3 regions of the Enterococcus sp. DIV1304_2 genome follow, and region 1 is predicted to be linked to each of the others. Evidence: predicted binding sites of a transcription regulator. Region 1 holds the regulator's gene; each other region holds the start of a gene.
What was found. The regulator NrdR, encoded in region 1, represses ribonucleotide reductase genes. The targets are predictions, from matches to a motif close to ACACNATATATNGTGT.

Region 1 (10,051 bases):
GATCATCTTGGCTGAAATGGAAATCAGTGGGATCAAAGTGGATGCGACTCGTCTTCAAGAAATGAAAATCGAATTTTCGGATCGATTGAGAGAGATCGAACGAAAAATCTATGAAGAGGCTGGAGAAGAATTCAATCTAAACTCACCTAAACAATTAGGTGTGATCCTTTTTGAAAAGATGGGTCTTCCAGTGATCAAAAAAACCAAAACAGGCTATTCGACTGCGGTTGATGTCTTAGAACAATTGCGTGAGCAAGCACCGATCGTTGATGATATTTTGATTTATCGCCAAATCGCTAAAATCCAATCGACCTATGTCGAAGGTTTACTGAAAGTGATCCAATCGGACGGGAAAGTCCATACTCGCTATGTTCAAACATTGACGCAGACAGGCCGTTTGAGTTCAGTTGATCCCAACTTACAAAATATTCCGATCCGTTTAGATGAAGGTCGCAAGATCCGTCAAGCATTCGTTCCTAGAAACGAAGATTGGTTGATCTATTCTTCTGACTATTCTCAGATCGAATTACGTGTATTGGCGCATATCTCAGATGACGAGCATTTAAAAGCTGCCTTTTTAGAAGGACAAGATATCCATTCAAGTACAGCAATGCGTGTGTTCGGCATTGAAAAAGCCGAAGACGTCACACCAAATATGCGTCGTCAAGCGAAAGCAGTCAATTTCGGAATCGTTTATGGAATTTCTGATTATGGGTTATCACAAAACTTAGGCATTACGCGTAAAGCAGCTCAACAATATATCGATACGTACTTTGAAAAATATCCAGGTGTCAAAGAATACATGGAGCGTATTGTTCGTGAAGCGAAAGATCAAGGTTTTGTAGAAACGTTATACCATCGTCGTCGCTATTTACCAGATATTAATTCAAGAAACTACAACATTCGTTCATTTGCCGAACGAACAGCAATCAATACGCCGATCCAAGGAAGTGCGGCGGATATCCTGAAAATCGCCATGATCGAATTGGACAAACGCTTGAAAGAATCGGACTTGCAAGCGACGATGTTACTTCAAGTGCACGATGAATTAGTCTTTGAAGTGCCAGAAAGTGAATTAGAGATGTTAGATAAATTAGTCAGCGAAGTAATGGAACAGGCGGTTGCTTTACATGTTCCACTGATCACAGACAGCAGCTGGGGCAAAACATGGTATGAAGCCAAATAATTCTTTACTTTTATACCGATAGACAAACATTGAGGAAAGATCTTGGATCAGGTTCGTTCGATGTAGGAGTAGATTGTAACAGAGCTGTCCAGCTCTGAGAATAAGGCGAGAAACCCGAAAATTGTTTATCAAATTTTTGGGTTTCTTGGCTTATTTCTGAAGTAGTTGCTTGTGGAATACTGTTTATCAAGGTTGTGACAAAAGCGTTTTGATCTGAGCAGTAAGATAGAAAATTAAAAATAGCTTTTCATATTTTACGATTTTTTAGCTTAATGTTGAAGGTCAGCTTATGGAACACCGTTTATTCTGTTTTAAGTTCAAGAATAAAAATAGCTTTTATTTTTGTTTCAGATAAGTTCGATTCAAAATCAAATAAGTGAAAATTGTAGGTGAGAAAAAGGATGCCCGAATTACCAGAAGTTGAAACTGTCCGTAAAGGATTAGAGAAATTAGTGAAAAACAAAAAAATCAAAAACGTCCAAGTGCTGTGGCCGAGAATCATTGAACAACCGGAGGTACCGATTTTTGAAGCAACGTTAATTGGTGAAACGATCGAATCGATCGGTCGTAGGGGGAAATTTTTGATTTTTCACTTGAGTCATTATGAAATGATTTCCCATTTACGGATGGAGGGAAAATATCAATATTTTGAAAAAGAAGAACCGATCGACAAACACACACATGTGATTTTTTCTTTTGAAGATGGCAGCCAATTACGATACCACGATGTAAGAAAATTCGGCCGTATGACGATCGTTGAAAAAGGAGCGAGCAATACCTATAAAGGAATCTTAAAATTAGGTCCAGAGCCTTTACCAGATCTATTCTTATTAAAAGACTTTACAGTAGGGCTACAAAAGTCACACAAAGCCATCAAACCTTTGTTACTTGATCAAAAGTTGGTCACAGGACTAGGAAATATCTACGTAGATGAAGCATTATGGGAAGCGAAGATCCATCCAGAGCAACCAGCTGATTCTTTACGCCCAAAAGAAATCAAATTACTCCGTCAAGCAATCATCGATGTGTTGTCACGAGCAGTTGAAGCAGGGGGAACAACGATCCGAAGTTATCTCAATGCGTTAGGTGAGTCAGGGAGTTTCCAAGTGGCTTTACATGTCTATGGACAGACAGGAGAAGCATGTGTTCGTTGTCAAACACCAATCGTGAAAACGAAAGTTGCGCAAAGGGGGACGCACTATTGTCCAACATGTCAGAAATTAAGAATACCCAAGTAGGATTTGTTTTAGGTTTGACAGGGGGAATTGCGACAGGCAAGAGTACTGCCGCTGCTATTTTCCAACAATATGGCTTTCCAGTGATCGATGCCGATATAGTGGCAAGAGAGGTCGTTGAACCGGATACGCCAGGACTTCAAGCGTTGGTTCAAGCATTCGGCAAAGAGATCCTCCAACAGGATGGTCAGTTAGATCGGGCAAAACTTGGACAATTGATTTTCGGTTCTGTCACTGCACGTGAGCAATTGAATCAAATATTAGATCCATTTATCCGTGGGAGAATCACTGAAGAAATCATAGAGAAGAAAGCCCAATATCCGTTGATCGTTGTCGATATTCCTTTATTGTTTGAAGGACAGTATGATACACAAATGGATGCCGTCGCAGTTGTCTATATTCCAGAATCTCAGCAAATCGAACGCTTGATGGTACGCAATCAATTATCGAAGCAAGAAGCAGAACAACGGGTGAAAAGCCAACTGTCGATCGAGGAAAAGAAACGACGTGCGGATATCGTATTCGATAACCGCCAAACCAAGGAAGATTTATCCGCTGAAATCAAAAAATGGTTATTGCTTAATCGCTTTCTTTGAGTAAATCGCAACATTTTGCTATGCTATTTATATAAAGAAAGAGGGGGAGATGATACGATGGGTACATTCAAAAACCAAAAAGATAAAGTAGTAGGTTCTGCGAAAGAAAAAATTGGTGAGATTCTCCACAAAGAAGATTTACAGGAAAAGGGCCAGATCCAAGCAGAAGAAGGTAAAATTCGTGAAGATGAATACCGGGCGAGAATTGCTGAGTTAGAAGACCAACATGTCGAAAAAGAATCCAAGCGACAGGACTTAACCACAGAACGCAAAGATCCGGAAACAAGTCCTGAAGTAAACCAAGACCCCCAATTCGATCATCGTTCAACAGAACAAAAAATCGAAGAAGAACGAATGAAACATTACACGGGAATCGAAGATAAACTATAGGGATTACCCAAGCATTGAGTAAAATAGAAAATCAAAAAGAAACAGGCTGGTGCTGAACGCCAGTCTGTTTTCGTTCGTTGAGATAAAAACACAACAAATCTTTCAGTTCAAGCGATTTTTTAACTGGGACAGTCGCATTGCTTAATTGTTTCATGTTATACTAAAGTTAGTAATAAGAAAACGTTTATTACGATCCACTTGAATTAGTTCAATAAAAAATCAGTGGAAAAAAATCTAAAACAATAAGCAGTGAAGTTGTGAAAATCACTTTGAACTGAGCAATAAGATATAAATTGAAAAAATCCTTTTCATATTTTATAATTTTTAAGCTTAGTGTTGAAAACCAGCCTTTTTTCCACCAATGATTCATAATTGGTGGGAAAAATTAACTGATGGAACAACTTCATTTGGTACATTCAAATAAGCGATCAAACTACACCAAGAGAGGTGAAAATTACGATGAGATGTCCTAGATGTCAACATAACAACTCAAGAGTGATCGATAGTCGTCAAGCTGACGATGGTCGAGCAATAAGAAGACGCCGGGAGTGCGAAAAATGTTCCTTCCGTTTTACGACCTTTGAACGAATCGAAGCAGCGCCGTTATTAGTGATCAAGAAAAATGGCGAACGTGAAGAATTCAATCGTGACAAAATTTTACGAGGCTTGATCCGGTCTGCCGAAAAACGACCAGTAGCGATGGAACAAATGGAACAGATCGTCAACCATGTTGAAAATCGTGTAAGAAGTCTTGGCGAAAATGAAGTTTCAACTAATCTGATCGGTGAATACGTCATGGAAGATTTAGTGAACTTAGATGAAATCGCCTATATTCGTTTTGCGAGTGTCTATCGTCAATTCAAAGATATGTCTGTCTTTTTGAAAGAATTACAAGACATTGTTGATAAAGCAAAAGATACGAGTAATAGTGAAAATGATGCGTAATTAATAAAGGAGGGAGCATTCCTTGGAAAATGCGTGGAAAGAATTACAACCGAAAAATATTTACCAAGGAAGAAAGAGCAGTCCTTTAAAAGAAGAAGGAAAGTCTGCCTTGTTATCCCTTTACCAACCATTGATCGGGGGAGAAGCGTTGAGTCTTTACTTGACGTTGTATTCGGAGATCTCGCTAGAAACTGGCGTAGGTCCTGAAGGATTACACGCCGATTTATTGAGTAGTCTAAGTTGTGGATTACCGCAATTTTATGAGGCACGAAAAAAATTAGAAGGAATCGGTCTTTTAGAAGTCTATTTCAAAAAAGATGAAAATTTGGGTGATTGTTTTCTTTATGAGTTGTTAGAACCGATGGACGTTCCTACGTTTTTCAATGATACGTTACTTTCTTTTTTACTTTTAGAAAAAGTTGGCGAACGTCGATTCAACCAATTGACGGAATTATTTAAGCCAAAAAATCTTTCGTATGAAGGCTATCAAAAAATCACTAAGAAGTTTTTGGAAGTCTATCGGTTCAATGAAACAGTCTATGCAGCAAACCAAGAACAAGTGGAATCGATTCAGCAAAAATTCACACCTGTTGAACCCAAATCATTGTTAGCAGATTCAGACTCGTTTGACTGGACGTTTTTAATCGATTGGTTGAAGAAACAACACATCAATCAGTTGACAGAACCAGTTCTGCAACAAGCGAAAACATACCAACAACTCTACGGCTTCGATGAACTGACTTTAGGAGAGTTGATTCTACAGTCATTTGATTTTACGACAGAAGAAGTATCTTTAAAAGAACTCCAACGGATCGTCTTGTTACGGCAGCAACAGCAGAATACGTTGCGACAATCGAGCAACACTCTGGTTACCGATCAGTCTGCTGAAACAGGTGTCCCTGTCAATCAGGCGTTGCCTAGTGCTGCACAACAATTGATCCAAGTTGCACGACAAACCCCACCGATGCGTTATCTCGAAGCAATAAAAAAAGAAAAAGGCGGGTATGTTTCCAAACAGGAAAACTGGTTGTTGCAAGATTTGGTCACCCAATCCGGTCTGACTAGCAGTGTCATCAACATTTTGATCAACTATGTGTTAGTCATAAAAAACCATGCGAGCTTAAATGCGAGCTTCGTGAATACGATCGCTAATGAGTGGGCGCAAAAAAAAATCAGTACGCCAGAAGAAGCGATTGAACATCTCCATACATTGAGTACGAAAGCGAAACAACCGAAAGCGTCAAAACAAAACAACACGTCAAATTATCGCCGAAATGTAAGGCGAGAAAAATTGCCTGATTGGGTCAATCAACCAAAAGACGAAACGCAAATCAGTACAGAGAAAAAAGCCGAGATCGATCGTCGCTTCAAAGAGTATCTGGCTAAAAAGGAAGGTGAGAGCTAATGGAAGATGTGGGAAAAGAACTGAAGAAAATCATCAGTAAACGCAACTACCAAGAAAAGTATTCCGAGATGATTGCTGAAGTTTTGAATGATGCGGATGTTCAAGCCTTTCTGTCAGCCCATCAAGACCGATTGACGCAAGCGGATATCGAAAAAAGTTATGCCAAACTCTATGAGTATGTCCAAGAAAAAAGAAAATATCAAACGAACGATCCAACCATGATCGCTCCCGGATATGAACCAAAATTGACATTGAATTTCCACTATGTCGATGTGACTTACGTGCCGACGGAAGCACTCTTAGCTCGTCAAAAACAAGAAGAGATCAAGAGTCGTGTGAAAGCAATGGATATGCCAAAAGATATCCAGTCTGCCTCTTTCGAAAATTTCGAACGAACAGATGGACGTGGTTATGCAAGTTTAGAAGCATTAGACTTCGTCGAACAATATTCGGCTGATCCTAAAAGCTTCCACAAAGGGTTATACTTGGTCGGAAGTTTTGGTATCGGCAAAACCTATCTGTTAGGAGCAACAGCAAAAGAACTGGCAATCAAAGGATTCACGACAACGTTGGTCCATTTCCCAACATTTGCTGTTGAAATGAAGCAAGCCATCGGCAAAGACCAAGTGGCTGAAAAGTTAGATGCGGTGAAGAAATCGCCGATCTTGATGATCGATGATATTGGAGCGGATGCGATGAGTAGTTGGATCCGTGATGAAGTATTTGGCGTCATCTTACAGTATCGAATGCAAGAACAATTGCCGACGTTCTTTTCTTCAAACTTCACGATGAACGAATTAGAACAGCATTTGACGGTGACACAACGAGGCGATGAGGAACCGTTGAAAGCCAAACGGATCATGGAACGAATCCGCTATTTGACAAAAGAAATCGAAATGACAGGCCGAAATCGCCGAAATGGCTAATGCCATTAAATGATTTTTACAGAAACAGGTTGGAGTATCTACTCAACTGTCACTGTTTTTCACCTTTTCAATAAAAATTCATAAAATGAACAAAGTTAAGATGAAACGAATCCATGGACTTGAAGAAATAACCGGATGGAATCATCAAAGCAGTAACGCAAGAAATTACACGGAGGATGTATGATGAAAGCTATTTTAACTGGTCTAGTTGCTGCCGGTCTCTTGTTTGCATTGGCAGGCTGTGGCAACGAAGAAGGAAGTACAGGTTCAATCGATTCGATCAATGCAGAATCGACAGTGGAAACAGATAGTTCTACCGAACAAAAGCAAAGTGTGTTTACAGGTACGATCGAAAGCTTCGGCGAAGCGGAAGGTGATGTATACCAAATCACCGTCAAAGATGTAGAAGAAATAGAAGATCCAGCAAATATCGGTACCTCCTTCAGCAATGATGGAGTGATCTTGAATGCTTCAGTGGATCAAATCACTGGTGGTGTCGATTCCTTGAAAGAAGGAGAAAAGATCGAATTTAAATTGGTAGAAATGGCGGTCATGACGATGTCGATCCCTCCACAAGTTCCTGGAAATTCGATCATTGAGATCACTGCCCAATAAAAAAAGAATCAATCGAAATCTTTTGATTACTTGTAAAAAAAAGACTGGGATATTTTCCCAGTTCTTTTTTCTATGGAACATAAACTAATGTTATGATAGGGATAAGAACATTAGTTATCATAAAAGTGGAAATAAGTAGTATAACTATAATAAGTAAGTGTTTGTCCAAAGTCATGACAAATTGGATGACATCCAAACATTCAGTAGTTAAGGAGTGGAAAAATGAATCACACAGAGTTATCGAAACGTCTTGAAACTGTCGGACGTTTTGTACCGGAAGCTGCTCGTTTAGCAGATATCGGTTCAGATCATGCGTACTTACCCGTCGCATTGATGCTAAAAGGGAAAATCGACTTTGCTATAGCTGGAGAAGTCGTGAAAGGACCTTTTGAATCGGCAAAACGACAGGTGATGAAAAATGGACTGTCTGAGCGAATCGAGGTACGCTTGGCCAATGGATTAGATGCCATCGAAAAGGACGATCACATCAGCGCGATCACGATTGCTGGCATGGGAGGCTCTTTGATTCGTGACATCTTAGAATCTGGTCGGCAAAACCAGCGCTTATCGGGAGAAGAACGTTTGATTCTACAGCCCAATATTGGCGAAAAAACGTTAAGAACGTGGCTGAAAGAAAATAACTATCAGATCATTGCAGAAGAAATCATTGAAGAAAACAAAAAAATCTATGAGATCATCGTAGCTGAAAAGAAAGAACAGCCCATCGACTATTCTGAAAAAGAGCTGATGTTTGGGCCATTCTTACTCGAAGAGAAAAACGCTGCTTTTTCGGCAAAATGGCAACGTGAGCTTAAACAACGTGAAGTGATCTTAGAGCAATTAAAAAATGCGAGTGAACAAAACAGATATGAGACAATCCAACAAGAGGTGGAATGGATCAAGGAGGTTTTATGACATGTCCATTAAAGCACAAGATTTCATCAAAAAATTTGAAAGCTATTGCCCGCAATGGTTAGCGGAAGAAGGCGATCCAGTTGGGTTGCACATCGGCACCTTGGACAAACCGATCCAACGTGTGATGATGACTTTAGATGTCCGCCCAGAAGTGGTGGCAGAAGCCATTGAGAAAAAGATCGATCTTTTGATTGCAAAACATCCGCCGATTTTTAGACCAGTCAAACGCTTGATCACTGATTCTCCACAAGAAAAAATGTACGCTGATTTGTTGAAGCATGATATTGCAGTCTATGCAGCCCACACAAACATGGATATCATTGAAGATGGGTTGAACGATTGGTTTTGTGAGCAATTAGGAATTGAGGTCACAGGTCATCTTGTTCAAACACATGAACGTGGCTACAAAAAATTGATCAGTTATCTTCCAGTGGAGGATGCTCCGCGTTTAAGAGCTGCTTTGGCAAAAGCGGGTGCCGGAGAACAAGGAGAGTATGATAGTACAAGTTTTACCTCGATTGGCCAAGGTCGATTCCGTCCAAAAGCTGGGGCGAATCCAACAATTGGTGAAGTCGGCCGTGGGGAACAAGTCCAAGAAGCCAAAGTCGAAGTGATCTTCCCAGAAAATATAGAAAAGGAAGTCTTACAAGCGATGTTTGCCGCACATCCTTACGAAGAACCGGCATTTGATTTGTTTCCGATCGAGGCACCAGTCAAAACTTGGGGATTAGGTCGTATTGGAGAACTAGCGAAAGAACAGAGTTTGGATGATTTTGCCGCGCATGTGAAAGAAGTCTTTCAATTGGAAGGGTTACGTGTGGTTCGCCCCACGACAAATCCACAAAAAATGATCAAACGTGTCGCTATCTGTGGCGGGAGTGGTGAGAAGTTTTATCCCGCAGCCTTGGCGCAAGGAGCAGATGTCTATATCACTGGCGACATTTATTTCCATACAGCACAAGATATGCAAAGCGCAGGATTAGCTGCGATCGATCCGGGACACTATATCGAATCATTATGCAAAGAAAAATTTGTAGAGAAGTTCGAGATCTGGAAAGAGGAAGAGAATTGGTCGGTTGACTTTTTTGTTTCAGAAACATCAACCAATCCATTTGAATTTAAATAAAAAGGAGAGTCATTTATGTACGAGAACTTATTACCGCGATTTTTAAGATATGTCAAAACGGAAACACAATCCGATCCAACAAGTCAGACTACGCCATCTACGCAAACGCAAGTAGAGTTTGCGCAAGTTTTGAAAAGAGAATTAGAAGACCTAGGCTTGTCTGATGTAACATATAATACAGAAAACGGTTTTGTGATTGCTACACTACCTAGTAATATCGATCATGACGTACGTTCGATTGGTTTTATTGCTCACATGGATACAGCGGATTTCAATGCAGTAGGCGTAAATCCTCAAATCATCGAAAACTATGACGGGGAATCAACGATCGTTCTAGATAAAGAAGGACGCTTCACGTTGAATGTCAAAGATTTCCCTAATTTAAAAAATTATGATGGCCATACGTTGATCACAACTGATGGTACCACATTACTAGGTGCAGATGACAAAGCGGGTATTGCAGAAATCATGACAGCTATGGAAATCTTGCTAAAAAATCCTTCGATCCCTCACGGTGAGATCAAAGTCGCTTTTGGTCCAGATGAAGAAATCGGTGTGGGTGCTGATAAGTTTGATGTAGAACAGTTCAATGTTGATTTTGCTTATACGATCGACGGCGGTCCTTTAGGAGAGTTGCAATACGAAACCTTTAGTGCAGCGCAAGCCAACATCACGATCCAAGGGAAAAATGTCCATCCTGGTACAGCGAAGA
Region 2 (10,051 bases), 820 kb from region 1:
GTCCATGACCAGATATCTTTGCTGTGACCAAATTCTTGCCGGATTCGATCAACTACACGTAGGCAAACATTCGTATTCAAAAAAGGTTCACCGCCTAAGAGTGTCAATCCTTGGACGTAATCGTTACGTAGATCAGCCATGATCTGTTCTTCCAGTTCTGGAGTGAATGGTTTGCCGTAACGAAAATTCTGAGCGGCTTTGTTAAAACAACCTTCACAGGCAAATAAACAGCCACTTACATATAAGCTATTACGAACACCTTCGCCATCCACAAAGTTGAACGGTTTATAATCGGCGATATAGTCATGACTATAATCTTGAGCCAGCCATTCTTTAGGTTTAGGATTTCTCATAGTAAAACTTCTTTCATTATAAAATGGTATCCGTTATAAAAAATTCTTGACGGTCGTAGGAGACATAAGAAAATAGCCAGAGGAAGGGATGCTATCTCTCGTATGACTTGGAGCTGGGCGCTTTTCTCACAACCTTATCTACGGTGTTCAAGAAGCAACACTTCGGTAATAAGTCAAAAAAATCTAAAATGAAAGAACCATTTTTGATTTTTCTGTCTTATTACTCAGTGCTAAACGCTTCTTTCACAACCTTATCCACGGTGTTCGAAAGCCAACTCCTACGATAATAAGTCAAAAGATGAAAAAATATAGAAAACTATTTTTCCATCTTCTGCCTTATTACTTGGAGCTGAACGGCTTTCTCACAACCTTACTTCATATGTTTCACGCGTGATGAGATTTCTTTGTGTCTGCCGTGGACCATTGGGCGGGCTTGTGGGTTTCCTAGGTAGCCGCATGTTCGTTTGACTACGTCACATGATTTTGGATCGTGATTGCCGCATTCTGGGCATTCAAAGCCACGTTCAGTTGGTTGGAAATCTCCTTCAAAACCACATTGGTAACAATGATCGATCGGTGTATTGGTTCCTAAATAGCCTACTTTGTCATAGGCAAAGTCCCAAACAGCTTCTAATGCTTTAGGGTTTTGTTGCAAGACTGGATATTCACAGTAATGGATAAAGCCACCAGAACAGTATTTTGGATAGTCTTTTTCAAATTCAAGCTTTTCAAATGGCGTTGGATTTTTACGCACATCATAGTGGAAACTGTTAGTGTAATATTCCTTATCTGTGATATTTTCAACGATACCGAATTTCTCTGTATCTAAACGGCAAAAACGATCCGTCAAGCTTTCACTTGGTGTGGAGTATACGCTGAAGTGATAGCCATATTCATTTCCCCAAGCGTCGGCATTGGCTTTTAGTTTTTTCACGATATCTAGAGTGAAATCTTTGGCTTCAGCATTATTTTCCCATTCACCGCCAAAGAAAGAAGCAGCGACTTCATAAAGTCCGATGTAGCCTAATGAAACAGTTGCTCGACGATTTTTAAATAATTCATCTACGGCGTCTGTACGAGATAGTCGTTTACCGAATGCACCATACATGTAAAGGATCGGTGCATTTGCTGGAATCGCTTCTTTACAACGTTCGACACGATAAACTAAGGCATCTTTCATAATCGACAAGCGATCTGAAAGTAATTGCCAGAATTTTTCTTGGTCACCGTCTGCTTCTAAGGCGATCCGCGGCAAGTTCAACGTAACCACACCTAGATTCATTCTTCCGACATTCACTTCTTCACCGTTCTCGTCTTTCCAACCTTGTAAGAAGGAGCGACAGCCCATTGGTACTTTGAAGCTTCCTGTCAATTCAACGATCTTGTCATAATTTAGAATATCTGGGTACATTCTTTTTGTGGCACATTCTAAGGCTAATTGTTTGATATCATAGTTTGGATCAGTTGGTTTCAGATTGATTCCGTCTTTTAGTGTAAATATCAATTTGGGGAAGATCGCTGTCCGTTTCTCACTGCCTAATCCATTGATTCGGATTTGTAAAATCGCTTTTTGGATTTCTCGTTCAAACCAATTTTTACCTAGACCGAAGCCGAGTGAAGTAAAAGGCGTTTGTCCGTTGGAAGTGAAAAGTGTATTGATCTCATATTCCAAACTTTGCATGGCATCAAAAATATCTTTTTTGGTTTTTGCTTTTGCATAGGCTTCTTGCCGTTCGGGTGTGTCGATCCATTCTTTGGCATCAATTAAATGTTTTTTGTAATTTAATTGTGCAAAAGGAGCAAGCAATTCATCTGTGCGATCGGCAGAACATCCGCCATATTGGCTAGATGCAACATTGGCAATGATCTGTGAGATCTGTGCCGTTGCTGTTTGGATCGATTTTGGTGATTCGACTTCTGCATTTCCAATTTTAAACCCGTTGTTCAACATACCTTTGAAGTCGATCAAACAGCAATTTGTCATTGGTGTATACGGATGGTAATCGAGATCATGATAATGGATATCGCCTTTTTGATGGGCGTTGGCAATATGCGGTGGAAGTAATTTCAATCCGATCGATTTCCCAACGATGCCAGCAGTCAAGTCACGCTGCGTATTGAATACATTACTATCTTTGTTCGCATTTTCATTGACAACACTTTGGTCTTTATTGATCAGTTTCTCGATCGAAAAGTTGATGTCAGTTGCTTTACTACGAGCAAAATCACGTTTTGTTCGATAATGGATATATTCTTCTGCTAAGGCATATTCGTTTTTTTCTAACAAAATATGTTCAACGATGTTTTGGATCTCATAGATTTTTACGTTATTTGCGAAGCGATCTTTGACTTCTTTGATCACAAGTTCTGCGATTGATTGGATCTTTTCGTACGTAATAGGAGATAAGGAACCGTGAATTTTCTTTTCTGCTTTGATCAGTGCGGCATTTATTTTCTGTTCATCAAATGGCACCTCGCGTCCATCGCGTTTGATGACAGTCATTTTTTTGGTTTCAGGCTGTTTTTCTAGCACAGCCATTTCTTGATCTGTTCGTTTCATTTTCTTCAGCTCCTACAAAAAATAGTTCTTGTCTATCATAAAACAAATTGAAGAAAGGAGCAACTAATTATCTGCTACATATAGTGTTTTGTCGCTGTATAATTGAATGAGTATACTATATATGGTGTATATTATCTTGTGAAAAAAAGTGAAAACGTGCAGTATCAGCTTTTGAAAAATACGAATTATTTTTTTTTGAATAAAAAAATTGAATAAAAAAATTTCCAGGATAATTTTCGTGAGTGATCAGGTGACAAAATCAAAAGGGAAAAAAAGGAAAGGATGTGCTACTATTCAATTAAGGATAAAGGTGGAGGACTAGCATGAGTAAAATAATCGAAGTAAAACATTTAAGTAAAAGTTATGGAAGTAGTAAATCACCGGTCAAAGTATTAGACAATGTTTCTTTTTCAGTTGAAGAAGGAGAGTTTATTGGGATCATGGGGCCGAGTGGAGCGGGAAAGACTACTCTGATGAATATCTTATCAACGATCAATCTACCGACGATGGGTAGTGTGATGATCCAAGGAAATGAAATCACAAAAATGAAAAAACATGAATTGAGTGATTTCAGACGAAAAAAAATCGGCTTTATCTTTCAAACGTTCAATCTTATTGATACATTGAATGGTAAAGATAATATTTTACTTCCTTTGGCTGTTGAAAATATGGCGAAAGATGAAATGGACCGAAGAGTTTTACATGTTGCCCAGCTTTTGGGGATCGAAGAATTACTAAAACGTTATCCTGATGAAATGTCAGTTGGACAAAGACAACGCATTGCGGCAGCTAGAGCTTTAGTAGTAGAACCAGAGGTGATTTTCGCAGACGAACCAACCGGATCATTGGATTCAAAATCAGCAACAGAATTGTTGAATTATTTAAAAACAGTGAACGAAGTTGAAAAATCAACGATCTTATTAGTGACACATGATCCTTATACAGCTAGTTATTGCAACCGTATTTTATTTATCAAAGATGGGGTGATTTTTTCAGAAGTGATCCGCCGTGGGACGAGAAAAGAATTCTTTGAAAAAGTCATCGATATGCAGGCGACGATTGGAGGAGGCGGTAAAATCAATGCTTTATAAATTAGCCGCAAAAAGTTTTTTAAAACAATCAAGGGGCTACCTTGTCTATTTCTTCAGTTTGACCTTATCGACGATGATCTATTACTCATTTAGCGCGATGACCTATGACCAATCACTGATTCGAAGGGCAAGTCAAGATGTTTCGATAGATAATATTTTAAAGCTTGGTAGTTGGATCATTACTGTTGTCTTACTCTTTTTCGTACTCAGTGCTAATCGCTTTTTTCTCAATCGGAGACAAAAAGAGATTGGGATCTATCAATTATTCGGAATCAGCAAATTCCAGATTTCATCAATCTATGTGTTGGAAACGATGACCATTGGTTTTTTTGCTTGTATGTTAGGGATTTTATTGGGAAGTATTTTCTCAAAATTGTTTCAAATGATTTTAGTACGAATGATGAAGATGGACATTACTAGTCGTTTTTTTATTTCTATCCCGTCCATTTTTGAAACCGTTGTGGTATTTTTTGTTATTCTTTCGGCAGTTTCTCTTTATTCACTATGGAAGATTTGGAGTTATCCCATGAATCGTAGTTTTGGGGAAAGAGAACAAGTGGAAAGTTCAATGTTGCGTATTCGCACAAGGCATCGTTTATTGGGCGTGATTGGAGTATTGATGATTTCTAGCAGCTATTTCGCTGCATTGAACTTCAGAGAAACAATTAGCCAGCTATTTGAAAAAAAAGTCAATCTAGGATTGATGATTGCTTTTCCCTTTTCAATATTGTTTGTCTGCATATTAGGGACCTACCTGTTCTTTCGTTATTCTTTTCGATTACTGCTCCATTTGTTGAGTGAATCGAGATTTAAGTACCGGGGAACCAATTTTTTGTTGATTGGGAATACACAAATCCATCTGTTAAAAGGCTGGCGAATGAATTCGTTGATCACATTAGTTATTGGCCTATCTTTGGCAATGATCGGCGGAATGATTGGAATCTCGACGCTCATTGCTCATCGTGAGGAAATTGATGCGCCTGTTTCTTATCAATTAGATACTCAAACGGCAGATAAACTGCGACCAATCTTAACAGAAGAGAATCAGAAAATCAGCGACGAATTAGTCTTTCATTACAAAGTAGTAGGGAGCTATTATAACCTGAGTATCGGTTCGGTATCTGGTGGCAATGAAATCAAGCCAGTCAATTTGATTTCAGAAAAAGAATACCGCGCCTTTCGCAAAATCAAACCTAGTCTGCCAAACATCAAACTTACAGAGAAAGACCATGCAATTATGTTAGATTCAGTAGAAACGATGTTTCGTAATTTTTCCAGTTATGGGAAAAAGATCTATCTGCCGGATAAACAAGAACTTTTGATCCAACAGGTTCTTCCTGGATTTTTAGGAGATGAGGGCATGACCTATTATGGACCGACATTGGTCGTTGCTCAAGAAGTCTTTGACCGTGTCACTGGATTAGAATATCAGATCATCAATTGGAATGTGACTGGCGGTAATCAAGAAAAAATGACCGAACGATTAAATAAAGAAATAGCTACTAATTGGACACACACGATTTATTATAGTTATGAGATTACTGACCAAGGAATAGTTGGGACGATCCATACAGATGCTTCTAAAGAAGAGGAAAACGAATATTCAGAAAATAAATTGACAGGACAAACATCACGTTTGAATTATAATGCGCGCTATCCTAGGTTGCGTGCCATCGACCGCCAAATTGGGATTAATATCTTTGTTGCCCTTTTTGTTGGAATGATCGTGATCATCGCAACCGGTAGTATCTTGATGGTGCGACAATTATCCGAAGCTGAAATTGAACGAACCAATTATCAATTGCTGACAAAATTAGGGATTGCTCAACGCAAAACAAATCGGATGATCTATAAACAAAATGCGTTGATGTTTTTTCCACCGATGATTTTGGGCATCACTCATGCAGTATTTGCCATCAATGTGTTTTCTCAATATGTAGAAGGGGCAGACTATTGGTTGGCATACTTTGTCTGTGGCTTATTGATCGTCATTTACCTACTCTTTTACTTTATGACTAGTCGTTTATATTGTCGGATCATTGAGGAATAAGAAAAATAGAGCAAAAAGGGGATCTTATTCTAGCTGAACGAAGGACAGAATCGAGTTGTACGAATTTATTTTCGTACGGCTCTTTTTTTGTTCTCTTTAGTTAGTGACAAAACTGTTAGCTGTAAAGCGCATTCTGTTAGTAAAACAAATGTTTTTTTGTGGATAGAATGAGTAGAATTTGACTAAGGATCTAAATAGGAGGAAAAAGAGATGAAACAATGGTGGCAGCAACCACAGGTTCGATATTGGCGAACTTTTATGCTTCGAACCCTTGTTTATTCGACGATACTATTATTACTCATTTATTTGTATCATTACAAAAATATTCAAGGTGGAACATTTATATATAACGAATTCTAGGAGGGAAACGATGAAGAAAAAAGGAATCGTGGCTGCGATCGATTTTTGGGGAATAGCAGACCCAGATAGAATCGCATATCAGACAGCAGAGGAGCAACACACATATCAAGAACTGAAGCACTCCTCAGATGCATTAGGCTATTACTTAGAGAAGCGTTTGACTACGAAGGGGCCAATCGTCGTGTTCGGCAATCTAGAGTTTGAGATGGTGGTATCATTCTTGGGCGTAGTGAAAGCAGGACATGCGTATCTACCGATTGATGCCCAAACACCGAAGGAACGGATCGAAGCGATTTTACGTGTCGCACAGCCTAGTATGATCATTAGTTTAAGTGACTGGGAGATTGAGACAGATATACCAATCATCCAAAAAGATTGTTTACGCTCGATCATCGCCTCAATAGTTGGTTATCCATTTGAGCATGCAGTGAAAGGTGATGAAAATTTTTATCTTATTTTTACTTCGGGCACCACAGGAGAACCCAAAGGCGTGCAAATCAGTCATGATAACTTGGTGAGCTTTGTCGATTGGGTCTTGCGCGACTTTCCAATCAAAGAGGGACAAGCTTTTTTAGCACAAGCACCTTTTTCTTTTGATTTATCTGTGTTCACTTTGTATCCAGCATTAGTTTCTGGTGGGATCATCAAGCCTTTATTCAAGGAAAACGTCCAAGATTTTCAAAAATTATTTGCTATTTTACCACAATTAAAACTGGATATCTGGGTATCGACTCCTTCGTTTGTCGATATTTGCTTGATGGACGCATCATTTGACGAGGGGCATTTACCAGAGCTGACTACGTTCATTTTCTGTGGCGAGGAATTGACGAAGAAAACGGCGCAAGCGTTACTCGAACGGTTTCCTTCAGCAAAAATTTTCAATACGTATGGGCCGACAGAAGCGACAGTAGCCATTTCTAGTATATTGATCACAAGAGAAGTATTGGCTACGTATGAACGATTACCAATTGGCTATGTCAAGTCCGATACGACCGTATCCATTTTGAAAAATGGCGAAAGTGATCGTGGCGAGATTTTGATTACTGGTCCTAGCGTGTCAAAAGGCTATTTGAACAATCCTGAAAAAACGAAGGAAGTGTTCTTTCAAGTAACTGGGCATCAAAACTATCGAACAGGAGATGCAGGATATTTAGCAGAGGACGGTTTGCTTTTTATTGAAGGAAGAATCGATCAACAGGTGAAATTACATGGCTACCGCATTGAATTAGGTGATATTGAACATGCGTTGCTTAAAGATGAACGAATCAATCAAGCAATCGTTGTTCCCAAATATCAAGGGTCGAAAGTCCAACAATTAGTGGCGTTTGTTGTACTGAACCAAGCGATTCCGGATACTAACTATCAGTTGATACGTTCGATCAAACAAAGGTTGACCGATTTTCTAATGGACTATATGATCCCACAAAAAGTGGCGTTTATTGACCAATTGCCACAAACGAACAATGGGAAAATTGATCGAAAAGCATTGACAGCTGAGGTGAATAGGTGATGAGTCTCCCACATATGATTCCTTATGCGGAGCCGTATTATTTTCTATTACTGAGTTTCGCGTTAGCGCCAATCATTTTTTCTCTACTATTTTTCCAGAAACGTTTAGGAACTTATCAAGTTCTTGTAACTTTCTTTTTCTTGTTCATCAGTTTTGGAGGAACGTATTGGCAACAAGGGCTTGCTTTGATTGGCTATGTGGTCTGGCAAAGTATACTTGTTTGGTGTTATTTCACTTATCGAAAAAAAAGAAATCAGAGTGTATGGTTTTATCTAGCGGTAGTTCTAGCAATTCTACCTTTAGCGATTACGAAAGTCACACCATTTCTAACATCTGGTAAGGGATCACTGCTTAGTTTTCTGGGTATTTCCTATTTAACATTCAAATCGGTACAAATGATCATGGAAATGAGAGACGGTATGATCAAAACCTATCATCCTTACCGTTATATTCAGTTCTTGTTGTTTTTTCCAACCATTTCTTCAGGACCAATCGATCGTTATCGAAGATTTGAAAAAGATCAGCTCCAACCACCAACAAAGGAACAATATCTGGAAATGTTGGAAAAAGGGGTCCATCATTTGTTTATGGGTTTTTTATACAAATTCATCATCGGTCATTATCTCGGACAGGTACTGTTACCCATCGTATCAAAAGGTGCCTTGGCTCATGGCGGAATCTCATGGTGGCTATTGGGTTACATGTATGTCTATAGTTTGTATCTCTTTTTCGATTTTGCTGGCTATAGTTTGTTTGCAGTTGGTACGAGTTATTTGATGGGCTATGATACCCCGATCAATTTCAACAAACCATTTTTAGCTTGGAACATCAAAGAGTTCTGGAATCGTTGGCATATGTCTTTGTCCTTCTGGTTCAGAGATTACGTGTATATGCGGTTGATGTTCTTCTTGATGAAGAAAAAATTGTTCAAGAGTAAGATCGTGACGTCAAATATCGGATACTTTGCATTGTTTCTATTGATGGGTGTCTGGCACGGTTTGACATGGTACTACATTTTGTATGGTATCTATCATGCAACGCTGATTTGTGTGACAGATGCATGGATTCGCTATAAGAAAAAACGGAAGAAAAAACTTCCTTCCAATCGCTTGACCCACGCATTTTCTGTTTTCATGACGTTTCAAGCAGTATGTGCTAGCTTATTGATTTTTTCAGGATTTTTAGATCAACTATTTTTTAAATAAATGACGAGTTTAAAGGAGAGAATAGATATGGAAGAACAAGTTTTAACGATTTTAGCAGAGATTACAGGTACAGATGAAGTGAAAGAAAATAAAGAAATCGATTTGTTTGGTGAAGGTTTATTGGATTCACTAGGGTCTGTTCAATTATTAGTTGAGCTGGATGGACAGCTTGATGTACAAGTTCCTGTATCAGAATTTGATCGGGAAGAATGGGCAACACCAAACAAAATCATTGATCAAGTCAACGAATTGAAGGGATAATGATGAAGAAAAAGCTGTTTGCGATTTTTGGTCCAGTGATACTTGCGTTTATACTGATTGCGATTTTTTTCACTTCATCTTATCGCGTGAATGTAGCTGACCCAGAAATCATTCATAGAGCAGCCAGTTCGATGTCAGACAACGTCTTACGAGGGGATGTAATCAAAAATACAGCTTTTGCTGAAAAACAGTATGTGCCTTTTCTTGGTTCGAGTGAATTGAGTAGGATCAGTCCTTTTCATCCTTCTGTTTTAGCCCAGAAATATCAACGGAGCTACGAACCATTTTTATTAGGTGCCCCTGGGACTCAATCGCTGAGCCAGTTCATGATGATGCGCTCAGCTAGTAAGGATCTCAGAAATAAAAAAGTAGTGGTCATCGTGTCTCCTCAGTGGTTCGTAAAAGACGGGGTGAAGGAAGACTATTTCAGTACCCACTATTCAGAGTTACAGACATTGGATTGGCTGTTTTCAATAAAAAAAGTGACCGCTTCAGATCGCTATTTCGCGCGACGTTTATTAAGTTTTTCAATCGTTTCGAAAGATGAGGACATTACGCGGATTTTAAGTACAGTACAAAAAGGAATCAAACCCAATGATAAAGAATTAGCGGGCTTGGAAGATAAATGGAACATCTTGAAGCGTGAGGATGAATTATTTAG
Region 3 (10,051 bases), 1.4 Mb from region 1:
TTCTTCTTGCCACTGTGCCATAAGAGCAATCGTCTCATCGATCCCGTGTGTCATGTAGTGCGTCAAGATCGTTCCGGAAATCCCTACAGCGTTCGCACCAAGACACAATGCTTTAAAGATATCATAAGCATTTCGTATGCCACCCGAAGCAATGATTTCGGCGGCTGTATTTGCTTCGTTCGCTTCAAGTAAGGAGGACACAGTAGATTGCCCCCAATCCGTCAAATAAGCCAATTCCCGCTTTTTACGACGAGCATTTTCAATTTGTGTGAAGCTTGTTCCGCTACGTCCACTGACGTCAATCGTCTTGATACCTAGTTCAGACAGTTCAATGATGGTCTCCCTCGTCATCCCAAAGCCCACTTCTTTTACGATCACTGGCACATCAAGTGTTTGTTGGATTTCTGAGATCAGTTCTTTCCACTGCGAAAAATCGCGATCCCCTTCAGGCATGACTAATTCTTGTGGTGCATTTAAATGGATCTGTAACGCATCCGCTTGGAAGAGTTCTACAGCTTCTTGGGCACGTGCGACAGAAGTACCAGCACCGACATTCGCTAAAATCTTCCCTTCAGGATAGACATCTCGCATCACCGTATAAGAATCTGCCAAGGAAGGATCTTTCAAGGCGGCGCTGACAGAACCGGTAGCAATCATCAACCCAGCACTTTTAGCAATCTGTGCAAGGTCGTGATTGATCTTTTTTGTTTTTTCACTACCGCCAGTCATGGCATTGATATAGAAAGGACTAGAAAGAGTAAAACCTGCAACTTCTGTCTTCAAAGACACTTCATCAACCTTGCTTTGTGGAAGTGGACGATGGACAAGTCGAACGAAGTCAAATTCATTTATCTGTTTGTTGTGAAATGCTTTAGCTAATGATACATGTTCATCTTTTCGATTCATAACTTGTCCTCTTTCTGTTGATGGTAGACATGTAATGGAAGCGGGGTGATCTCAGCTTCTTCCCAAGCACTCATCAATGGAAGGATACCTGATTTTTGGTCCACGATCACGATGCCACAGTCCCCACCGCCAGCGCCAGAAGATTTCGCCGCACCTTCAAATTGTTCAGCTAAACAACACAGTTTATTTAATGCTGGTGTTTCAATCAACACGCCAGTGATAGCAGACAGATCACGCAATAATTCACGATTTTTACGAATCATTTCTTGGATCAAAGCAACGTCGTTTTCTTTAAAACCTTGGATCATCGTGTTGACGCAAAGCGTACTATCTTCAAGGAATTGTTGATACGCCGCCATTTTATCTTCACGAGAGCGATGTACTTGATCCACTAAGTCGGAAGTAGAGGCAGGACTACCAGTCCAACCAATCAATAAACGGAGATCTTCCGGAGTGTGTAAGGATTCAATAGATAAACCAGGCCAATCGAGCGCTAATAATTCACTGATCGTTTTACTTGATTCTTGTTCTTTGAGCCATTGGTGGTCAAAAGTGGAGAAGGCGATCCAACCACCATAACAGCTAGCCGCAATATCACCACAAGAACCATTGTCTTGGACAGCTAGATTAGCTAAGGCTGCAATTTTAAAAATCTCAAGCTGAGATAAATTCAGTGCGTAAAATTGGTTCAATGCTCGAACCGTCGCTACCGCTACTGCGCCACTAGAACCTAGTCCATACTTCCTGCCGTTTGAGCTATCTAATTCACTGGTTACCTTCAAATCATAAAATGAAAGAAGAATGTTTTTTTCCTGTGCATATTTCTCAGTTAAACGTATAGCAGCAAGGATATAATGGAACGGGTTTTCACGGATATCTAGAACGAGTTCGCCTTTTCGTCTTGTCCAACGCACAGGCATCTCGCTATATTGTGCAGATTGGATACTGCCTACTTTCCGAGCAGCTTCCACTGTTACTGTGACGAATTGATCGACTGCCACGATGATTGCAGGATGCCCCGTTTCGACAACTGCGTATTCTCCAGCGATATAAAGTTTTCCAGGTGCAGATACTTCAACCATAACAATCTCCCTTTATTCAATAATCGTGATTCCTTGCCCCGCATGAGCAAGAATCACTTGTTGACGGCTAAATAATTCAATGAATTTTGCTTGAACAGCCGTTTGATTTTTCTTTTCAACTAATACTTTGACGTTTGGACCTGCATCCATCGTGAAATAGCAAGGAATGCCTGAAGCACGTAGCTCACGAACTGCTTGCATCGCCTTCAGACTATCTGGAGACCAGTAGGTGAAGGGTGGATTAGCCGCTAACGTGGTGCCGTGCATTTTTAACCCATTTCGCTCCATGATTTCGCCCATTTTTTGGAACGACTTTTCAGCGATTGCTTGTTTCAGCTCCCGTAAATCTGTTTCGACTGAATCAAGCCACCCTTGATAAAAATGCGAAGTTTCCACTGTTCGACGCATCCCATCACGACTAGATACATCTTTTTGTTGATCATTGATCAATACAAATACCATGGCGAGTTCGTCTTCAAATCCATTAGAAGGGATTTGTTGCGCATATGAAGTTTGGTCATCATGCCCTTTTTCCCATTCCACGAAGCCACCAAAAATACTACGACAAGCCGAACCAGAACCCCGACGAGCGAGTCTGGACAGGGCTTGTTTATCCAATTCTAGTCCTAGGGCTTCATTACAGGCGCCAGCTAACGCAGCTAGACCGCTTGCAGAAGAAGCTAAACCTGCGGCTGTTGGAACAAAGTTATGGCTGATCACTTTTGCGCGTTTGTTTGTATTCGCTTGTATGCGTACAAGATCAAGGAAGCGACTGATTTTTTTTGTTGCTGCTTCTGTTTGTAATTCATGATCTAAATAGAACAGATCGTCTGTGAACGAATCTGAAAAAATCACTTCGGTTTCTGTATAGAAAGCATCGAGAGTGAGAGATAAACTGTTGTTCATTGGAAGAATCAATTCTTCATTTTTTTTGCCCCAATATTTGATCAAGGCGATATTTGTATAGGCACGGGCTTTACCACTAAGCATAGGTATGTACTCCTAATCCTTGAATCCAAGTTTCAGCTGCGCCTGCTTGTATTAGTGCGTGGCTGATTTCTTGAGCTTCTGTTTTTGTTTGTGCTAAGGCAATCATACATCCACCACGTCCGCCACCGGTCAATTTTGCTCCTAAAGCGCCAGTAGCACGTGCGGTAGCGATCAGACTATCTAAAAAGTCATTACTGATCGTCAAACTTTTTAGAATGCGCTGAGCATCATTCATTGCTTCAGCTAGCTTTTCTGGCGAATTTTCGATAATTGCTTTTTTAGCTTGTTTCGTCAAGTATCCTAGTTGTTGGATTTTTTGTCCAGTTTTCTGCGCATCTTTCTCAAAAAGGTGTGCGACATCTTTCACCGCTGCACGTGTTTGTCCTTTGATTCCCGTATCAGCGACAATCAAGAAAGCATCGATATTCAACGCAAAATAATCAAAAGGATGGCCTTTTGTAAAATAAATCGGTTCGAATCCACTTGTTGCGGCAGCATCGATTCCACTGGGATTTCCATGTGCGATTTTTTCAGAAACTTGCACATGTGCCAATAATTTTTCTCGTGATAATGGCAACTCATAGGCGGAATAAAAAGCTCGTGTGATCGCAGTGGCTACGGCTGCACTGGAACCCATCCCACGTTCTGCAGGGATGGTGCTCTCAATCGTTAAACGCAATGTGTCTTGCACATGGTAGTGAGTTTTCAGACCAGCAATCAGCTGTTTGATATTATTCAACGCATGTGGTGCATCATGTAAATTTCCTATATAGTAGGAAGAAATAAGTTGATCTTTATTGAATGATTGGAGTGCTTCAAGTGTAGCTGTTACTTTTGTTGCATAAAACGGAAAGGCAATGGCAGGCTCGCCGTAAACGACAGCATGCTCACCCATTAAAATCAGTTTTCCACTCGATTCCCCTTGGCCATGAATTGCCATAATACAACTCCTTCTTTTCCTCTAAGAGTAGCTTTTTAACAAAAAATAAAGCGCCTATTACTATGTGCGCAATGTTTGTCCAAAAAAACAGTCCTTCTTTATTTTACTAAAACCAGTCAAGAAGTAAAATAAAGAATACGATTTCTCGACAAAAAACGTGATTTTCTTAATAAAATTTTGATTTTTCATAGGAAAGAATCTTGTCGATTTCGTTTGACACCACAAGATATTGGGGTTATATTTAGAAACATGAGAAAAAAACACTGTATTTAGTGGGAGAAGTGAGTTGGAGGGAAATGAGTGTGATTGTTTTAGCAGGAACGATAGGAGCAGGGAAATCAAGCTTAACAAAAATGATTGCTGACCATTTTAAGAGTCAGGCGTTTTACGAATCAATCGATGACAACGAAGTATTGCCTTTGTTTTATGCAAACCCTGAACAATATGCGTTTTTATTGCAAATTTATTTTTTGAATAAGCGATTTGCAAGTATCAAGCAAGCGATGCAAGAGGATAACAATGTGTTAGACCGTTCGATCTATGAGGATTCATTATTGTTTCATTTAAATGCAGATCTTGGTCGAGCGACAGCAACAGAAGTCCAAGTCTACGATGAATTATTGGCAAACATGATGGAAGAATTGCCCTATGCGGCATCGAAAAAACATCCCGATCTATTGGTTCATATTCGTGTATCTTTTTCAACCATGTTAGAACGGATCGAAAAAAGAGGTCGGTCATACGAGCAACTTTCTTTTGACCCTAGTCTCTATGAGTATTATCAAGAGTTGAATCGCCGTTATGATGAATGGTATGAAGCTTACGATGAAAGTCCTAAGATTCAAATTGATGGTGATCGTTTGAACTTTGTGGAAGATGAAACAGCAAAAGTGCAAGTGTTACAAATGATCGAAGAAAAACTAACAGATATCCGTGAAGAATTAAGTGTCTAAAACTGTTCTGACGTTAGCGAAACTTTTATTTGCTCAAATAAAGAAATCACAAAAAAGGCAACCACGAATGAGTGATTGCCTTTTTTTTATTTAAATCGTTGTTTAGTCGAACAAAGGGTAGTGAGTTGATTTATTTAGGGTAGAATAATGAGTGAGCAATTCCTGGTGCCCAGTTTGTATCACCGTAGTTCAAGTGAGACTGCCAAGTAATATAAGTCACACCATTGTGGACAACTTCTTCACCGGCTGTATAAGAAACAGGTGAGAAGAAGCTTCCTACTGTCCATTGACGTCCAGTAACGACTTCACCGCCGCCGTTTCCGCCATCGCCACCATTTTCGTCACCGCCGCCATTTTCATCGCGATCAGTTGTGATTGTTAATGTGTTACTTGCATCTGAAACATCGCCTTCATTGCTGATTGCGCGTACTACAAATGAGTATTGTGTCTCAGCTTTTAAGCCTTCTACTTCAAAAACAGTTTCAGTTGTTGAACCAATGACTTGGCCATCACGCAAGATTTCGTATTCTTTGATTCCTTTTGAGTGAGTAGAAGCTCCCCACATCAATGAAACGCTAGAACTTGTCTGACCCATTGAGTGTAAGTGGCTAGGTGCAGTTGGTTTTTCTTCTGTAGTTTCAGATAAAGTTGTAACAGATAAAGCTGTTCTTTCAGAAACTAGCCCTGTTTGTCCAACTGCTTCGATTTCATATTTATATGTAGTTTCTGCAGTTAGGTTTTGATCGCTGAAATCTGGTGAAGCTGTGTTTCCTAATAATTGACCATCACGGTAAACGTTGAATGATGAAGCATTTGCTTGTCCATCCCAAGTCAATTGAGTTGTTGAAGAAGTTACGTTAGTAGTGCGAACGTTACGTGGTGCTGTTGGTGCTACTGGAATTGCTGAATCACCTTTCAAGTTCACATCGATTACTTGGTAGAATGCCATTGCTGTATCATCTACATCCCAAACAGCTAGAACAACATGGTAACCAAGACGGTCATTAGGGATGTTCACTGAGTGTGATGGATTTGTTGCAGCTTGAGCCCCACCATGGTTGATCGTTGTTAACAATTCAAAATCGCTACGATCTAACTGATCATTTGGATTCCAATCAGCTTTTGTGATGTAGTAATGCCATTTAGTTGTACGGTGTGATTGTGTATAGCGCCAAGTGAATGTATTAAGACCTGTGTTCAAGTCTTGTTTTGTCCACATTGTCGAAGTTTGACGGTCTAAGTTGAAGTTGTTTCCAACTGCACCGCTTGCAGAAGCAATCTGTCCGTCAGCAGGACCAGCTGCTGGGTAGCCTTTCAATGCTTCTAATGATTGTGGTTCATAAATCACTGGACCGTATTTTGCTAATGCTGCATCATGATTGATTAAGCGGTCGCGGTGTCCCTGATATGAACGACTGATCGGTGACTGCACATAACCGTGAGCTGAAGCGTCTTGTCCTCCGATAGATAAACCTACTCCTACTAAAACGCTAGAGCATAGAACTGTTGCTAAGATTTGTTTTTTCATGTTTCCCTCCATAGATAAAATGATATTTTAGATAACTAATAAGGTCGATGAGTATGACTCTTTCGATGTGTCTCGTTGTTATCTGTATTTAATATTATCAGAGAATTGGACTATTGGATAATCTGTTTATACCGAACATTAGGTAAAATTGGGTCTTGACTTCAGATGACGGTGTTTTTATTCGAAACATGAATAAATATTGATTTAAAGGCATTTTTGTTGTCTTTTTTATTTTTTATCAGTTATTTATTTTGCATAATGAATAACAACGGGAAAACAAAAAGATAAAATTTCATTCTAATTGAGAAAGCTTGTATTGGCGTTTGCAGTTATTTTTTAACGTTTACTTATTTTTAAAATATATCTTTTTATTGGCTGTTTTATTCCTTTTTTATGGATTTGATCATCGATTTTTTGGTCTGAGATTGTGATAGGAGTGTTCGGTCTTATTATCGAAAAAAGTCAATTTAGAATATCATTTATTCGGATTCAAGAGTTTCGAGATGACTAAATACCACCTCACAAGCAATTCTATATATTTTACCTAATTATAGAAGGAACTGGATGCGAAGAGAGGGAGAATGTTTTTTGCAATCTGTGATAATGGATAAGCGCTTTGAAAAAAACAGCGCCTGTAATATTCGTCTCGAATGTTACAGGTGCTGGCTTATTTTTGAGGCAAAGAAAGTTGTTCTAGCCTCATTCTTATAGGGTTTTGTTTACGTGGAATGTTTTCTATATTATCGTTTTAATTACGTTGATAAGGTTTATTTTATTTAGGATAGAATAAAGCATGAGCAATTCCTGGCGCCCAGTTTGTATCACCATAGTTCAAGTGAGATTGCCAAGTAATATATGTCACACCGTTGTGAACAACTTCTTCACCTGCTGTATAAGAAACCGGTGCGAATAAGCTTCCTACTGTCCATTGACGTCCTGGAGTGACTTCACCACCACCGTCGCCGCCATTGTCATCGCGATCTGTCGTAATAGATAACGCATTGCTTGCATCAGATAGTTCATCCGTATTGCTGACTGCGCGAACCACGAATGAGTAGGCAGTGTTTGCAGCTAATCCAGACACTTCGTATTCTGTTTCTTTTGTTGAACCAATCAATTGATTGTTACGGTAGATGTTGTATTGTTTGATTCCTTTTGAATGAGTAGAAGCGCCCCACATCAATGAAACACTTGAACTTGTTTGACCCATTGAGTGCAAGTGAGTCGGTGTAGTTGGTTTTTCTTGTGTATTTTCTGTTGCAGTTTTTACTGTCAAAGCTGTTTTAGCAGAGACTAAGCCAGTTTGTCCAACTGCTTCGATTTCATAGTTATAAGAAGTATCTGCAGTTAAGTTTGTATCATTGAAATCTGGCGATGATGTATTTCCGACCAATGCGCCATCACGATAAACATTGTAAGATGCAGTGTTCGCTTGACTATTCCAAGCTAATTGGACAGTTGAAGAAGTTACATTCGTCGCACGCACGTTTTGTGGTGCTGTTGGTGCTACTGGGATCGCTGAATCACCTTTCAAGTTGACATCGACTACTTGATAGAAGGCACCGCCTGTATCATGAATGTCCCATACAGCTAAAACAACATGATAACCGATACGGTCGTTTGGAATGTTAACTGTGTGGTTACGATTATTTGCAGAAGCAGTTCCATCATGTTGGATTTCTGTGATCAACTCTAAATCGCTACGTTTCAGTGGTGCATTCGGGTTCCATCCTACTTTAGTAATGTAATAATGCCATTTAGTTGTACGGTGAGATTGTGTATAGCGCCATCTGAATGTATTCACGCCTGTATCTAAGTTTTGTCTTGTCCACATTGTTTCTGTTTGATTATCTAGCAAAAAGCTTCCGCCAACCGCTCCGTTTGCAGAAGCAATACGACCGTCGACAGGACCTCTTTCTGGGAATCCCTTCCCAGCTTCTAATGATTGTGGTTCATAAATGACAGGACCATATTTTGCTGCTGCAGCGGATAAATTAACATTACGATCTAAATGTCCTTGATACGCACGACTGATCGGTGATTCGACATACCCGTGAGCAGAAGCGTCTTGTTCTCCAATCGCTAAGCTTGCTCCAAATAAGATCCCCGAGCATAAAACTGTACCCAAAATTTGTTTTTTCATTTTTTCCTCCATATGTAAATAAGATTTAGATAACATATATTGAACGATGAGTTTCGTAATTATCATTTTTTTATGTTATCTGAAATTAAGATTATCAAAAAAAACAAGTAGTTACGAATCAGTTTATACCGATGTGTAGGTAAAAAAATAATAGGAACATAAATAATACGATTTGTTATAATGTTGATTTTTAAGGGTTTTAGTACCTTTTTTTGAAAGCGTAAATAAATTTTTGATAAAAGGATACTTTTTAGGGGATTAAGAAATGAATGATTTGTTCAGGTTTTGTTGTAGTTATCTTAAAATAAAAGAAATGGAATTATATAAAACGTAGATGGAGTAGTAGCAGAAGGAATTTATATTCGATTGGTGATATGCGGAACAACAGTCCATTTAGAATGCGTACAAGATGAGGAAGTGCTACGATCAAATAGAAAAAAGTGAAGAAATGATTGACAAAAAGAAATAGATTTGGTATGATAATTAAGTTGAGAAATAAAAGCAGAAGCACCCGCTTCTCGCCTTAGTTGATACAGTCACTGGGCTAGATAGTTTTCATCTATATGTAGTATAGATGGAGTACGTGCGGGTTCTATCAAAAGAACTCGTTTTTTTTATTGCCGTTCATTCGGTAAGCTTTTCTTTCTCTCATAATATTTGGAGGTGAATGACCATAGCAAAGGATATGATGGTTAACGACGGCATTCGTGCACGTGAATTACGATTGATCGGTTCAGATGGTGAGCAATTAGGAGTTAAGTCAAAAGCAGAAGCATTGCAAATTGCAGAACAATCAAACTTGGATCTTGTGTTAGTTGCTCCAGGTGCGAAACCACCAGTAGCGCGAATCATGGACTACGGAAAATACCGTTTCGAGCAACAAAAGAAAGACCGCGAAGCGCGTAAAAAACAAAAAGTGATCAATGTAAAAGAAGTTCGTTTAAGTCCAACGATTGATTTGAATGACTTCAATACAAAACTTCGTAATGCACGTAAGTTCTTAGAGAAAGGCGATAAAGTGAAAGCTTCTATCCGTTTCAAAGGCCGTGCCATTACCCACAAAGAAATTGGTCAAAAAGTCTTGGATCGCTTAGCTGAAGAAACTGCTGATATTGCAACAGTGGAACAAAAAGCGAAAATGGACGGACGCAGCATGTTCTTGACGCTGGCACCGAAAAACGACAGTAAGTAATTTGAATGACTAACTGATTGTTGGACAGTCAATAGTCGGATAACGAAAGATTTTGAGGAGGAAATATAGTCATGCCAAAACAAAAAACACACCGCGGATCAGCAAAACGTTTCAAACGTACTGGTAAAGGCGGATTGAAACGCTTCCGTGCGTTTACAAGTCACCGTTTCCACGGTAAAACTAAAAAACAACGCCGTCAATTACGTAAAGCGCGCATGGTTTCTAGTGGCGATTTCAAACGTATTCGTCAACAACTAGCAAAAATGAAATAAGAACGTAAAATAACTGAAATTTAAAGATTTATTTTTATTAGGAGG

Region 2: the regulator NrdR is predicted to act here: its motif matches at 3,026-3,041, upstream of nrdD (anaerobic ribonucleoside-triphosphate reductase).
Region 3: the regulator NrdR is predicted to act here: its motif matches at 4,138-4,153, upstream of IGJ14_RS01160 (deoxynucleoside kinase).

Annotation. Positions count from the first base shown of each region.
Region 1 covers NZ_CP187851.1:1,587,532-1,597,582, reverse strand. Annotated here, with positions in the region: gene polA (DNA polymerase I) at 1-1,186, shown strand, start outside; gene mutM (DNA-formamidopyrimidine glycosylase) at 1,588-2,424, shown strand; gene coaE (dephospho-CoA kinase) at 2,397-3,017, shown strand; gene IGJ14_RS07425 (hypothetical protein) at 3,075-3,407, shown strand; gene nrdR (transcriptional regulator NrdR) at 3,867-4,352, shown strand; gene IGJ14_RS07415 (replication initiation and membrane attachment family protein) at 4,375-5,757, shown strand; gene dnaI (primosomal protein DnaI) at 5,757-6,683, shown strand; gene IGJ14_RS07405 (hypothetical protein) at 6,867-7,298, shown strand; gene IGJ14_RS07400 (tRNA (adenine(22)-N(1))-methyltransferase) at 7,521-8,213, shown strand; gene IGJ14_RS07395 (Nif3-like dinuclear metal center hexameric protein) at 8,215-9,339, shown strand; gene pepT (peptidase T) at 9,355-10,051, shown strand, end outside.
Region 2 covers NZ_CP187851.1:769,792-779,842, forward strand. Annotated here, with positions in the region: gene nrdG (anaerobic ribonucleoside-triphosphate reductase activating protein) at 1-353, opposite strand, end outside; gene nrdD (anaerobic ribonucleoside-triphosphate reductase) at 724-2,913, opposite strand; gene IGJ14_RS03655 (ABC transporter ATP-binding protein) at 3,237-4,004, shown strand; gene IGJ14_RS03660 (ABC transporter permease) at 3,994-6,054, shown strand; gene IGJ14_RS03665 (teichoic acid D-Ala incorporation-associated protein DltX) at 6,265-6,414, shown strand; gene dltA (D-alanine--poly(phosphoribitol) ligase subunit DltA) at 6,425-7,924, shown strand; gene dltB (D-alanyl-lipoteichoic acid biosynthesis protein DltB) at 7,924-9,129, shown strand; gene dltC (D-alanine--poly(phosphoribitol) ligase subunit DltC) at 9,157-9,390, shown strand; gene dltD (D-alanyl-lipoteichoic acid biosynthesis protein DltD) at 9,393-10,051, shown strand, end outside.
Region 3 covers NZ_CP187851.1:232,746-242,796, forward strand. Annotated here, with positions in the region: gene fni (type 2 isopentenyl-diphosphate Delta-isomerase) at 1-906, opposite strand, end outside; gene IGJ14_RS01145 (phosphomevalonate kinase) at 903-1,988, opposite strand; gene mvaD (diphosphomevalonate decarboxylase) at 2,001-2,978, opposite strand; gene mvk (mevalonate kinase) at 2,971-3,918, opposite strand; gene IGJ14_RS01160 (deoxynucleoside kinase) at 4,215-4,871, shown strand; gene IGJ14_RS01165 (lytic polysaccharide monooxygenase) at 5,002-6,399, opposite strand; gene IGJ14_RS01170 (lytic polysaccharide monooxygenase) at 7,172-8,542, opposite strand; ribosomal protein L20 leader region at 9,036-9,165, shown strand; gene infC (translation initiation factor IF-3) at 9,210-9,734, shown strand; gene rpmI (50S ribosomal protein L35) at 9,806-10,006, shown strand.